Regions from separate parts of the Paenibacillus sp. FSL H8-0261 genome, predicted to be linked through region 3. Evidence: riboswitches for the same ligand, from Rfam matches in the RefSeq annotation. Region 3 holds a riboswitch; each other region holds the start of a gene.
The links. A riboswitch is a leader RNA that binds a small molecule or an ion and turns the genes downstream of it on or off. The one in region 3 is predicted to bind cyclic di-GMP.
Positions count from the first base shown of each region.

Region 1: another riboswitch for cyclic di-GMP. It lies ahead of MHI27_RS21695 (thiamine pyrophosphate-binding protein); the one in region 3 lies ahead of MHI27_RS02420 (choice-of-anchor A family protein).
Region 2: another riboswitch for cyclic di-GMP. It lies ahead of MHI27_RS01875 (anti-repressor SinI family protein); the one in region 3 lies ahead of MHI27_RS02420 (choice-of-anchor A family protein).

Region 1 covers NZ_CP150297.1:4,859,221-4,863,816, reverse strand. Annotated here, with positions in the region: gene MHI27_RS21700 (carboxymuconolactone decarboxylase family protein) at 13-381, opposite strand; gene MHI27_RS21695 (thiamine pyrophosphate-binding protein) at 392-2,035, opposite strand; cyclic di-GMP riboswitch class I at 2,154-2,249, opposite strand; gene MHI27_RS21690 (methyl-accepting chemotaxis protein) at 2,440-3,690, opposite strand; gene MHI27_RS21685 (YafY family protein) at 3,813-4,596, opposite strand, start outside.
Region 2 covers NZ_CP150297.1:420,729-425,324, reverse strand. Annotated here, with positions in the region: gene MHI27_RS01895 (hypothetical protein) at 199-1,344, shown strand; gene sipW (signal peptidase I SipW) at 1,346-1,933, shown strand; gene MHI27_RS01885 (TasA family protein) at 2,025-2,645, shown strand; gene MHI27_RS01880 (helix-turn-helix domain-containing protein) at 2,805-3,134, shown strand; gene MHI27_RS01875 (anti-repressor SinI family protein) at 3,337-3,492, opposite strand; cyclic di-GMP riboswitch class I at 3,520-3,604, opposite strand; gene MHI27_RS01870 (2-oxoglutarate dehydrogenase E1 component) at 4,076-4,596, shown strand, end outside.
Region 3 covers NZ_CP150297.1:545,502-550,097, forward strand. Annotated here, with positions in the region: gene MHI27_RS02410 (helix-turn-helix domain-containing protein) at 1-56, opposite strand, end outside; gene MHI27_RS02415 (hypothetical protein) at 442-834, opposite strand; cyclic di-GMP riboswitch class I at 1,327-1,417, shown strand; gene MHI27_RS02420 (choice-of-anchor A family protein) at 1,528-3,864, shown strand; gene MHI27_RS02425 (alpha/beta hydrolase) at 4,037-4,596, shown strand, end outside.

The DNA of each region.
Region 1 (4,596 bases), 2.6 Mb from region 3:
TACTGAAAATAGTTACTTTATTTCTTCAATCGTTTCGAGAAGAATATTAAAAGCGGTGATGATTCTAGGTGCCCCTATAGCGGGTACTAAGTGTAATAGAATACCTTTGAGTTGTTCTACAGTAACTCCCACACGAAGAGCCATGACATAATGAACACCCAATTGATCAAACTGACCCATCGAAATCAGGGCAGAGATAACTGCGATTTCCTTCCAGTCAGCTTCGATTGTGTTGCGTTGAAAAATATCGCCGTAGGCATTCCCCATAATAAATTCAGCCAAATCGGGGAAATGTTCTTTAATCGGAGCCAGTGCTTTAGCTCCGTAGTCTCCAGAGAGATTCGTGAAGTGGTTCAGACCACTGTTTACATTGTCTTTCATAAGTGACCTCCTAATTTAGGTTCAAAGTACGGTGAGCAGTCGGAGGGACCTCATCACGGTCTGTTAGCAGTTCAATGACGGCAACACGGTTGATGGCAACAGCGTCCTTGATGGCTGTTTCGAACTCCTCCGCTGTCTCACATTTGTAACCCTTAGCGCCTAGTGATTCTGCGAATTTCACAGCATCCATAGGGACTTCGTAGATAGTTCCGTCAATACGTCCTGTAGTTTTTTCCATACCTTTTAGAGCCATATCTAGCTGTTTATTATTCACAACAATGAATATGACAGGAATATCCTTGCAGACAGCAGCGTTAATCTCTGCGCCTAGCATCATAAAGCAGCCATCTCCTGTAATGCAGAAGATCGTTTCTTCTGGAGCAGCAACCTTTGCACCAATCGCCATTCCGATGGAATTACCCATACAAGCAAAGTAAGCATCGAAAACAAAACTGCCCGGTTTCTTAACCTTGTACCATTTCGCAGCATGGAAACCGTGACTTCCATCATCAACAAAGACTGTGCTGTTATAAGGAATCAAATCACTCATCGTACTCAAGACCGATGCAAGTGAAAGGTTTGGTAAAATCGGAGGCTCTTCGGTATAATCGGAATTTGTCGGTGCTTCGCGTTTTGTGATGTTGTTCGTGTCAATATTATTGAGATAGTAAACTAGATTGTCGCGTAGATCTCCAGTCACTGGAATCGTTTTAGAGAACAATATTTTTCCGACAAAAGTCGGATCGCTATCAAACTGAATTAATGTTGCAGGATGATTTTCCCTTTTAAGATTACAAATAGTCATATCACTTAAACGTGACCCGAGAACGATAAATAGATCACTTTGATTCAGCAAGTCATCCCCATGGGTACAACCGCCTACTCCAATTGGACCGTGATAGAGTGAATGATCCCAAGCTATAGCCCCTTTACCACCTGGAGATGTAACTACAGGAATATTAAATGTTTCCGCTAATTGAATTAGCTCACTATGTGCTCCTGAGCGGTTAACGCCCTTACCTGCGATAATTATTGGATTCTTAGAGTTATTTATAGCATCAAGTACACGGTCGATATTAGCATGGCTAACCAGTGATTCGCGTTCAGGGATTACAATATTACATTCCTCTAGCAATTCCGTTTGTACATCAAAAGGAATACAAAGGTGAACTGGACCACGATTACCGCTCAAAGCAATGGATATGGCATGATTAAAGATTGTGTTAAAGTGATCTCCACGTTCAATAAGCTTGCTATATAAGGTGGCAGGTCTAAACATATCAGCTAAATCAGCTAGAAAAGAGGTAGAGTCCTGACATTGGGGAATTCCAAGCTCTTTAATAGATTGATGGCCAGTAATAAATAGGACAGGTAGGTTGTTAGCCTTAGCATGTGCTGCTGCAGTTAATAGGTTTGTTCCACCAGGACCTGAAGTACCAAAAGCTACACCTAGTTTTCCAGTTTTAAGCGCATACCCGGCTGCTTCGAAGCCGGAACTGGACTCATGTCTCCCAGGAATAAATTCAATACCGTAATCTACCATTTTAAGAACAATAGGACAAATGGATTTCCCAATAATACCAAAGGAATGGGTAACACCTAGGTTCCGTAGTGCTTCCGACATGTAATCTGCGACTGTCTTCAAAAAATACACCTCACAAGTTGATTGTTATTTTAAAATCAAACATTAGAAAACCTGTGCTCTGAATTAGGGCACAGGTTGGTGGCATAAATCGCCATAGAGACTGAACAATAGTTCAGTCGTCTTGGTTTTCTGCAACCTGGCAGTCATGGCCTCTGATTAAAAATGAGGCTGTAGATCCATGGTTTTGCGTCATCCTCTTTCGAAGATTTTGCCAATATTAATTTTAAAATTTATAAGAAGAATTTTCCTTTACAATATATTCCTAGAGTACCTTTGTCAATATATTTTCGCAAATTAACTCGAATTTTGACGAAAGTCTTGTCCAACCTATGAAATAATAGATATAAAAAAACTCCCCCTAAGTCAAAACTTAGGAGGAGTTTTTGGACTTGTTTATATGATTTGCAAGTGACTTAAAACTTGAAAATATGGATAGTCTTCTGTAGATTAAACACAGCCTGTGTCATTTTCTCAGTTTCTTCAGCGACGGACTGCAGGGCATTAATTTGTTCATTCATAGCGGCGGATACTTCCTCGGTGCCGGCAGCGGTTTGCTGTGTGATTGCAGAGATATTCTCTATTGCACTTGAGATTTTCAAGGCACTTTCCAACATCAGATCACTTTCAGCAGAGAAGGAAGAGATTTGCTCGGTAATATACTGCACACTTTGCACAATTTGAGCAAAGATATGAGCAGATTGAGTGATCATCTCATTCTGTACCTGTACGACTTCTTCGTTGATAGCGATATTGTCAATCGCTTGTTTGATATCAGTTTCGATGCTCCGAACTAAGCCAAAGACTTCCTTCGTTGAAGCCGTTGATTCTTCGGCAAGTTTACGAACCTCCTGTGCGACTACAGCAAATCCTCGACCATGCTCCCCGGCGCGTGCTGCTTCGATGGAGGCATTCAGCGATAAGAGGTTGGTCTGTTCAGCGATCTCTGTGATGGTTTTTGTAATCATCGTAATTCCGCGAGCATTATGAGACAGGGCTTCGATAGTATCAGCTACTTTTTGAGTAGCCTGGATGTTTTTGCGCATGCCTTCAGCTTGAGTATCAACGGACTGCCGTCCTTGTTCAACTAGTTCTAATGTATGTATTGAACGTCTGTTCATTTCTTTCGTTGAGTTCGTATAATTGGATACTTTATTCTCAATATCTTTAATGGATTCTGTCATTTCAGCGATATCCGTAGATATTTCATTTGCACCAAGAGCTAGCTCGTTAGACGAAGAGGCTACCTGTGCCATGACAATTTTCAAATTCTGATTCTTATCTTCGATTCCACGGCTTGCATCCATAACTTGACGAGTGATTTGTGATGCTTCTGTCAAAATCTTCTTGAGCTTGTCAATCATAGTATTAAAGGAACGACTTACGTCCCCCATAGAGCCGTTCTCATCGGCTCTACTAGTAAAATCCCCTTTTGAAATACTATGAGATACATTCGCGATGTCATCAAATGAAGATGTAAGCGTTCTCTCGATAAAGCGGGCCACGGGGAAAGTTAGAGCAGCAAGAACTACGATTAGAACAATACCCAAAATAATGTTGCCTAAGATCATAAAAGTAACTAAAACAGGAATGGCAAATAGTGCGGCAACGAGGTAACATCCGGCAACAATTCTTTGTTTTAACGGAAGTTTATGCATCCAGTTCATTGGTATAATGTCCTCCTTATTAATATTATGTATTGGTGTTATTATATGGGATTTAAAGGTGATTGGTCTATAGTAAGAACTGACATAAATCTTCTTTTCGGAGTAGTTCTTTAGATTTCGTGTCAAAAATCCTCATAAATAGCGGAAATTTTTGCGATAGCAGACTTTACCATCTCTAAAAGTTCTTGCGGTGAAAGTACAATAACCGAGGGACTAAAAGAAAGGATTATCCGGCAGGCCGACTCGATCGTATTAAATTCGGCATCTACGTTTACCCACTCTGCTTTGCTAGTTGGCTCTATCAATTGGACAGAGACGAATCTTTCTCGCTGTAATTCTTTTAAGACAGAGGTTCTAACCCTTAGCTTTACTTGATACTTTGGCAGTGCTGCTTTAAAGGCCGTGGTGGACTCTTCCCAGTACTGTTTTAAATCAAAGTCATCAGGTCTTTTAAACCACTCATGTGTCTCCTCAACGTTAACTAATCTGGACACACGAAAGGTCCGTAGTTCATCTTTGCTTTTGGCTACGACATACCATACTCCGCGTTTTGCAACTAACCCAAGAGGTTCAATGAAACGGACCGTTGTCTCGTTGCTCCGGAGATAAGTGATTTTTACTTTGCGGTCCTCCCAAAGTGCTCTCTGCAGTACAGAAAGGAACGGATAAGTCTCATCCGAAGGATGCCAACTGGCGCCATCAATATGAATACGCTCGCTTAGGTAATTTGCTGGGTTACTAAGTCGATGTGAGGATGCAGCCTCTAGTTTGAGAAGAGCGGAAGAGTAGTCGTCTTGTATCCCCAGATCCTTCATTATAGATGCGTCAGCGGACAGAAGCAGTGAACCAATCTCTTGTGGCTTCATTCCCGTTAGGGAGGTTCGGTACCCTTCAGTAAGCATCCAA
Region 2 (4,596 bases), 120 kb from region 3:
ACAGTTTTCTTTTCAATTTATTCCATGTATTATTCATTACAGAAGTTGTTCTCAATAAAGAACAACAATAACGAACCAAAGTAACTCAAGACATTGAGGGGAGGTATTCCTCTGAGACCCAGATCAGCAAAAAGAAGACCTAAACGAAAGAAACAAATCGGATTACGTGTTCTGCAATCAGGAATGGCTGTCTCCGTCTTGTTTCTGACTACCTCGCAGCAAGTGGGTAGTACCTATGGTGGTTTTGGAGCTACTACGCAAACCACTAGCACAATTAGCTTTTGCGAAGTATTTCCAAACTCGATCAAGGGGCTTCTAACAGAACTCAAAGATCATATCGAAAGAGCTACTGCTTTAAAAGGATCGCTGCAAAGCTATACCCCTTCAGGCAGTCTCTCAGACGTTTCGGGAATAGAAGGCATGACGCTGGATGAGCTTGATGTCGCAGCGCAAGAGATTTCCACACAAATCTCCGCGCTTCAATCTCAAATCGATGGCGTGAATGAGCAACTGGCCACCAACAGCCAAATTTGGAACGAAATCAATGGAGAGCTGAACGCAGCAGCAGCCGTCCTATTCCAGATTGGAGGATATATGACCTCTCTAGATTCAAACTGTCTAGAAATCAAGGATGAACAATTCTTCAGAGAGCTGCAAAGCAGCCTGAATCAAAGCGGTGTAATCTCTGAATCCCTGAATGCTTCCTTAAAGGGAGTCATCCAATATCTAAACTCCATACACGACATCGGGCTTCCATTTGCTTCGGTAGTGACCAGTGATGTATATGGACAACCCGAGTTACGCAACGAGGCGTTTCAGCAGCCGTTACCTTTCCTGATTCCTTTTAGTCAGCCGGCCGGCAATATCTCTAGCGAACTTACCTCCACTTATGAAAATCTCAATACTGAAATGAATGATCTTAAAGAATCGGCTACTTCAGGAATCAGCAATCTTCAGAGTCAGCTCCAATTGATCAGTCAAACCCGTGAACAACAGTTGGAAGCACTTGAGAAAGCCCGACTAGAGGCGCTGGAACAAACGAAGAAAGAAGAAGAACGTTTGGCACTGGAGAAAAAAGAAAAGCAAGAAGCTGAGGAGAAAGCAAAAACGGAAGTGACTCCACCGAAAGGTGAAGCTACTCCAGAGAACATAAATAAAGAACAGCCTGAAGCCCCAGCCACTAACCCGGTCGTTCCGGAAATTGGTGAAGAGCTAACGATTCCAAAAGATGTACCACAGCAAGCGGTTCCTCAGGAGGCGCCAAAAGCGGAAGATACAACCACTTCCCCACCGGTAGCAACACCAGCCCCTTCGGACCCTCAACAAGTTAAAGGTGGCGAATAATATGCGGATTAAAAAAATGATCAACAATACATTATCGAGCATCATGCTTGTGATATTCATTCTGCTGGTGGTAGCCGTAGTTTTATCAAAGGCCTCCGGCGGTGAACCTGCCTTCTTCGGATACCAGATCAAATCGGTACTCTCAGGTTCGATGGAACCAGGGATTCAAACCGGATCGATTGTCGCTTTAAAACCCGGAGGAGATATGAATCGCTTCAAAAAAGGCGATGTGATCACCTTTAGAAATGAAGAAAACCTGCTCATTACTCACCGTGTTGTAGAAGCAACAATGAACAACGCTACTGGTGAAGCCATGTATCGCACGAAAGGCGATAACAATGATGCGCCTGATATGAACCCTACCAGTTCCACGAATGTTGTAGCTGAGTATACCGGGGTCACCGTACCTTACGTAGGTTACGCTATGAATTTCGCAGTTTCCAAAGCTGGAAGTGTTGTGCTCATGATCGTACCAGGCTTGATGCTCCTGCTCTATGCCCTGTATTCATCATGGAAGGCTGTAGCTGCACTCGAAAAGAAAAATGCTGCTATACTTCCCACCTCTCCACCTCCAACTGAAATACAGTAATTCGTTGATTGTCCGCTTCCGCTTACGAACCGGAAGTTACAATATATAACTTTTATAAAAAAACCACAAAAACCGAGGAGGAATTTTAATTATGGGTATCAAAAAAACATTGGGTCTTGGCGTAGCATCAGCAGCACTGGGTTTATCATTGATTGGTGGAGGAACCTTCGCTTACTTTAGTGACACTGCACAAAGCACTGCTACATTTGCTGCAGGTACACTCGATTTGAACTCCGACCCTTCAGTTATCGTTGATTTGAAGGATCTGAAGCCAGGCGATACGATCAAAAGAGACTTCAAACTAAAAAATGACGGTACACTTGATATCGGTTCGATCCTCCTCAAAACAGCTACCTCTATTAATGATGTAGGTGGTAACAACGGCGCTAACGATTTGGCAAAATCCATCAAAGTTAAATTCCTGGTGAATAAAGATAAAAGCGGCATCTTACCTGGTAGTGAAGAGAAAGTAGTTTGGGAAACTACCCTAGCCGATTTGAAGACTCAGACACCGGATCTCGTAAAAAATACTGGACTTGATGCAATCTGGGGTACTAGCGAAGCATCTGGAATTAAGGCCGGCACAAATGATAGCTTCACCGTTCAATTCGAATTTGTTGATAACGGCCAAGAGCAAAACTACTTCCAAAAAGATTCATTAACTCTGACTTGGGATTTCGTAGGTAAGCAAACTGCTGGATCCGCTAAATAATCTAATAAGTCTTCCATTCGAAGAGCAGCAGATTCTTATTCCGGAAAGCGGATAAGTAGATGCTGCTCTTCTCTTTACAATAAACTTTGTCGAATTTATCGATATTTGCTATACTAATAACAAAAATTACGGAGGGGCGTCAGCATAGTGGCACAAAATATGGGCCAACGTATCCAGCATCTCCGCCTAGAAAAGGGGTTATCCCTATCTGAGCTTGCGGACAGAGCGGATGTTGCTAAATCGTATCTTAGCAATGTGGAGAGAAACATCCAATCCAATCCTTCAATCCAGTTTATCGAAAAGATCGCCGATGCGCTTCAGGTATCCATCCACGCTTTGCTCTATGGAGAACCTAATGATGCTGAGGAGTCACCTTTAGATTCGGAATGGTTCCGATTGGTGCAGGAAGCTATGGCCTCAGGCATAAGCAAACGCGAATTCAAGGAGTTTCTGGACTACCAGAAATGGCGCCTTGATCAGAAGGATTAATATTCCACCTGACCTGATAAGATCCTCTTCTACTCATACTATCAAACATAAGCGCCTTCGCCCTCCTAACATGGACCGCGAAGGCGTTTTATATTCTAGTAAAATATAAGGACTATTTATCTTGTATACTTTCTTATATACCGAAAAAGGGCCCAGCGAGTTATCGCTGGGCCCTTTTTCAAAATATAACGCACTAAATGTATTACTGCACGGCTTGCACAGTCTTCTCATGAAAGAATCGACGAATTTCATCTGCCTTTATGCCAGCCTTCTTAGCTGCTAATAATAAATGTACCCACTCAACGTCTAGATCAATGACCTGCTGTTCTCTGTTGCTTCCCTGGTTGGACTTGTCCAAAAAATCTCCTCCTAAGATTTTACGTCCCCAGGCAATCCGGCTGTCATAGTATTTCTACCTTAGACCCGCGACTTTGTGCCCCTGCCTTTCGGCAGGTTTACCTTTTACTGGACCCTTTACACGAAAGGATCTACTTTGAAATATATGAAAATCGCTAACTGCAATAACATTATACTATACTAAAGTGGAAAAGTGTGTCGATTTCTGATTAGTTTTTCCATTAAAAAACAAAAAATAGAAGCTCTTTTGTGCGATATCTTGTCCTTTTAACACGATACTCGTCCTATTCATAAAATTAATTAAGCCGATAGAATGATACTTCCTTCCCTATTAGTTAAAAATAAGGATATTAGAATCATTTTAGTGGGCCTTAGGAATGGGTAATGAGAAGAAACAGCGTTCTTTTCATTAGAACAAGCTAACCCATACCATTTTGCGAACGTATTGGACGAAAGAATGAATTGATTACACGTGTGGAAAGTAGCACAATAAGATGAGAAATGAAACCGCAATCATCACAGCTCCAGTAAGCGTTGACACAAAATGTCACGTATGGAGTTCATCCGTTAAGGAGGATGTATTCATGGCAGCCAAAGAGCCCTATAACGAATCCATTTGGAGTAAGTATTACGGACCCAATTTAGGCTACATTCAAGAAAGATATGAACAGTTTGTGAAAGATCCTTCCACCGTAGAGAATAATTATCGCGAGCTTTTTACAAATTCGGGTCCCCCACCCCTAACACCGGATAGCGAACCGGCTCCACAGCCTCGCATTTCGGGAGACACCGAATGGCTTAGAAAGGCAGTAAGAGCTTCCAAGCTAATCGCTAATATTCGTATATATGGCCATATGGCCGCTGATATTGATCCGCTTGAGCGCGATCACAATCCCATGGCTAAATATCTTGAACTCGAAACCTATGAGCTGACTCGTGAGGATCTGCTCGCACTACCTGCCACGCTCATTTGGGAGAATGCGCCGAATGATGTGCATACCGGATGGGATGCAGTTCAGCGTATGCGTCAGGCTTACACCAAGACAATCGCCTATGAATTCGGGCATGTGCATGAAGAACAAGAACTGAAATGGTTGAACAGACA
Region 3 (4,596 bases):
CCAAAGCTAGTGTCCTTCTGCTGAATGCCAGGTGGTATACAGATTTCATCACTCATGGGCTATTACCCTCCTTCAGAAAATATTCAACGAAAAGGCAAACGCCTGTTGTCGCTACGTACTCAGGTCCCGACTTTATTATGTTTTACAACCTGCTATCAAGTCATCCTGCGAGCAACGAACTCACTATATCATTTTGAAACAATTAGTTCAAAGCACTCGTGGCTAACTATCAAGCGGATAGCCTAAGCGACGAATTGAAGTTTTTTAATGTAATTTTCATGTGAGCATCATCTTATTTTCAGGTTCAAGGTATATATTGAAGACACCAAACACCCCCCAGTGTTTTGTGGTATAAATCTCTCAGGTCTTGCCAACTCCCATGGTAAGGCCTATTTTTTTGTTCGCTAATTAAATGGGGGAGGGGGCAGCTTCTTCGCTACTTCACTTAATCTGATACTGCTCTTCATAGCTCTTAAAAGATGAAATATCCAGACCGAGATATCTGCGCATATGAATGGCAGCTTGGGCAGCGACAATGTCGTTTAACAGCAGCATTCGTTCATGGTAGCCACGACATATAAATTTGGCTTCTATCCCCGTGTTAAGTCTGTTCTGCCCATAAACCTTGATTCCCCGTTTTCTCATCTCTGAACGAACATCTCTTAGATCTGTTGTAGCAACTGCTGCGGCTGTTTCAAGAACCTCCAGATAGGGGGTGGGTGTTCGTAAATGTGCAGATAGAATGGCGGAGTCCCGTTCGAAAGCTGATAAAATCATCGGAAGCAATAAATAAGATTTCACCAGCATGTTGTCCCTGCTTTCAGCTCTATTCATGAATCTCATCACCTCTAATGGGAACGTATATTCGTATTCTACCCCGATATTCCAAAAATAATCAATGGTATTTCTAAACAGCTAGTCCGATGTGATTGAATTCACAACTAAATTAGAAAGAATAAAATATATTAAAATTGTAATAATAAAAAATAATGCTTCAGACTTATATAAAGGGAGAATTAGGATGAATGAGGAAGGAAGTCTCCGCCGTGGAATGGTATTTGGTTTGATTCTAAGTATTCCATTATGGATATCGATATTAGGTTGGATAAAGTTACTTTAAAATTAAAGGAAAACCTTTGTGTGAAGCGCCTTTAGGCGCTTTTTTTTGTGCTTGCTTACGCGTATGAATATCAAAAGGAATTGATTGACAATTGTGGGGATGGAGCGCTAAACTATTATTAGTTCAAAAGTATTAAAAGTCATAGACGATTATTTAATAGGATGCTTAAAATGCTAGTTCTAATCTGCAAGTCAATACATATATTATCATGATAATAGCAAACCGCCTGAAAGGGTGGGACGCAAAGTCCAGGAGTCTAAAGTGTCTTAAATGCGCTATGACCGTCCGACTGCCATGAGAAGGGAATTCCACTTCTTTTTTGGCGGTCTTTTTTGTTGTTAGGTCCTTTAGAGTTTCTGGTAATTATTCTGATTGAATATAAATCATAGATTTAGGAGGTGTGCTTTTTGAAAAGAAGAATGAAACCGCTGCTAGCACTAATATTAGCGGGGATTTTGACAGTAGGTAGTGGTCTTTCTGGAGGTCATTTGGTAAATGCGGCTGGGGAGGTGCTTCCCTATACTCCTACACCTGTGTTAGGTATTGCAGGGAATTTTAATACTTTTATTTTTGGCGATTTCAAACAATCTAATGATCAGGTTCATGGGCGCCTTGCGGCCAAAGGTAATATTACTTTGCAGAATTACGGCGTATCCAAGGATAATCCAGGTGGAGATGTTCTTATTGCTGGTAATGACATCAGTTTTACTAATGGGACTGTTCATGGAGCATCCGTTTATGGTGGTGTTTTTTCCAGCAACGGTGTAGATCTTAAAGAACCAGCGAGAAAAGGGACTCCTATTGATTTTGATGCTGAAGAGCAATTTCTTATTGGACGTTCTAATGAATTCTCTTCGCTTGCTACAATAGGAACTTTCAAAAAGGAATATGGGAAAATAACGATTGATGCTCCGGAACCATTTAACGTTCTTAATCTTAGTGCTGCCGATTTCGCTGGTGCTAATGGCTTACAGTTTAATATTGCAAATAGCGCCACAGTTATCATTAACGTTAGCGGAAGTTCAGTTAACATTCCAAGCTTTCAAATCTGGGGAGGTAGCCCTAACAAGGTATTATTTAATTTTTATGAAGCTAGCACTGTTGATATTGGAAGTTTAACAATAGAAGGAACTATCCTAGCTCCGCTTGCAAAAGTAACTTATAATTCCGGTGAACTGCATGGGACGCTGATTGCAAAGGGATTTGCTGGTGGGGTGCAGATGCATTGGTATCCATATGGAGGGGAAGAACCACCTCCGACACCAACGCCGACCGTGACACCAACACCGACGCCGACCGTGACACCAACACCGACGCCGACCGTGACACCAACACCGACACCAACCGTGACACCAACACCGACGCCGACCGTGACGCCAACACCGACGCCGACCGTGACACCAACACCGACGCCGACCGTGACACCAACACCGACACCAACCGTGACGCCAACACCAACGCCGACCGTGACGCCAACACCGACGCCGACCGTGACGCCAACACCGACGCCGACCGTGACACCAACACCAACGCCGACCGTGACGCCTACGCCGTGCGTGACACCGACACCGAAGCCAACACACACACCAAAGCCAACACCAACGCCGAAGCCAACACACACACCAAAGCCAACACCGACACCGAAGCCGACACACACACCAAAGCCAACACCGACACCGAAGCCAACGCACACACCAAAGCCAACACACACACCAAAACCAAAACCAACACCAACGCCGATCGTGACGCCAACACCAACGCCGACCGTGACGCCAACACCAACGCCGACCGTGACGCCAACACCAACGCCGACCGTGACGCCAACACCAACGCCGACCGTGACGCCAACACCAACGCCGACCGTGACGCCAACACCAACGCCGACCGTGACGCCAACACCAACGCCGATCGTGACGCCAACACCAACGCCGACCGTGACGCCAACACCAACGCCGACCGTGACGCCAACACCGACGCCGACCGTGACGCCAACACCAACGCCGATCGTGACGCCAACACCAACGCCGATCGTGACGCCAACACCAACGCCGATCGTGACGCCAACACCAACGCCGATCGTGACACCAACACCAACGCCGACCGTGACACCAACACCAACGCCGATCGTGACGCCAACACCGACGCCGATCGTGACACCAACACCAACGCCGACTCCGTCGTCGGAAGTGACGCCAACACCAACGCCGACTCCGTCGTCGGAAGTGACGCCAACACCAACACCGACACCGTCGTCGGAAGTAACGCCAACACCGACACCGTCGTCAGAAGTAACGCCAACACCGACACCGTCGTCAGAAGTAACGCCAACACCGACACCGTCGTCAGAAGTAACGCCAACACCGACGCCAACGCCGGAGCCTCCGGTGTTCCCGACACCAACACCATCATTTGTAATTGGCACTATCGTTGTTAATGATGATCCTGTACCGTTGGGCCCTGTAGCATCGTCGACTCCAACACAAGTACCAACACCAACACCGTCGAGCAACACAGAGGTACTTGTTGATGATGATGAGATTCCATTAGGACCAGTATTGACAGTAACACCAACGCCGTCACCAGAGGATATTGCTGCAGTGGATGATACAATCCCGCTAGGTAATCCACCTGTGGATGAACTTCCAAAAACGGGAGAATCAAGTTCAGTCCCTTATTATGTAACTGGTCTAGGTTTTGCACTTATTGGATTGCTAATGAGAAATAGATTCTCGAGCAAGAAATAATAAACGGTGATTGTAGCTTGAATACAAGTTATGCCGTGAAGAATAGTAAAGCCGCTTTCGGGACATATTCCGATGGCGGTTTTCTTTTGTTACGATTGTTATATTTTGGCGCATTCTAAGTAGATGTTATACTGATTTACAACGGATATGAGGAAAGGACGGGGAAGATGAATTGGTATGGTTCTTCATTAGCGCTGTCATCGTCATAGGAGCTCTGATCTATGCGGGCTTTTTCTTTTATGGAATTGCTATTAAACGAGCACCGAAGGAATTCCTGAGTAATAATCGTGATTTGAAGGTTGATCCACCGGTTGCCGGGGCTTCTTGGGGTGAGGGGAAGGATTGGATCTCCAGTCAGAGCTTTGAGAATGTGGAGATTACATCTGAGGACGGGCTACAACTAAGAGGGTACTTGCTCCTTTCGGATCGTGCTGAAGGTCGTACGGCGATTTTAGCTCATGGTTATTCTGGAAAAGGGAAGGATATGGGGGCGTACGCCAAAATCTATTACGAGAGACTGGGCTTTAATATCCTGATTCCCGATGCCAGGGGACATGGGGAAAGCGCTGGCAATTATATTGGTTTTGGATGGCATGAGCGCAAGGATTATTTGCAGTGGATTGAATATATAATAGAAAAGACTGGGCCCAGTGCTCAAGTTGTGCTGCATGGGGTCTCTATGGGTGGTGCTACAGTGCTAATGACCTCAGGTGAAAAACTCCCGCCGCAGGT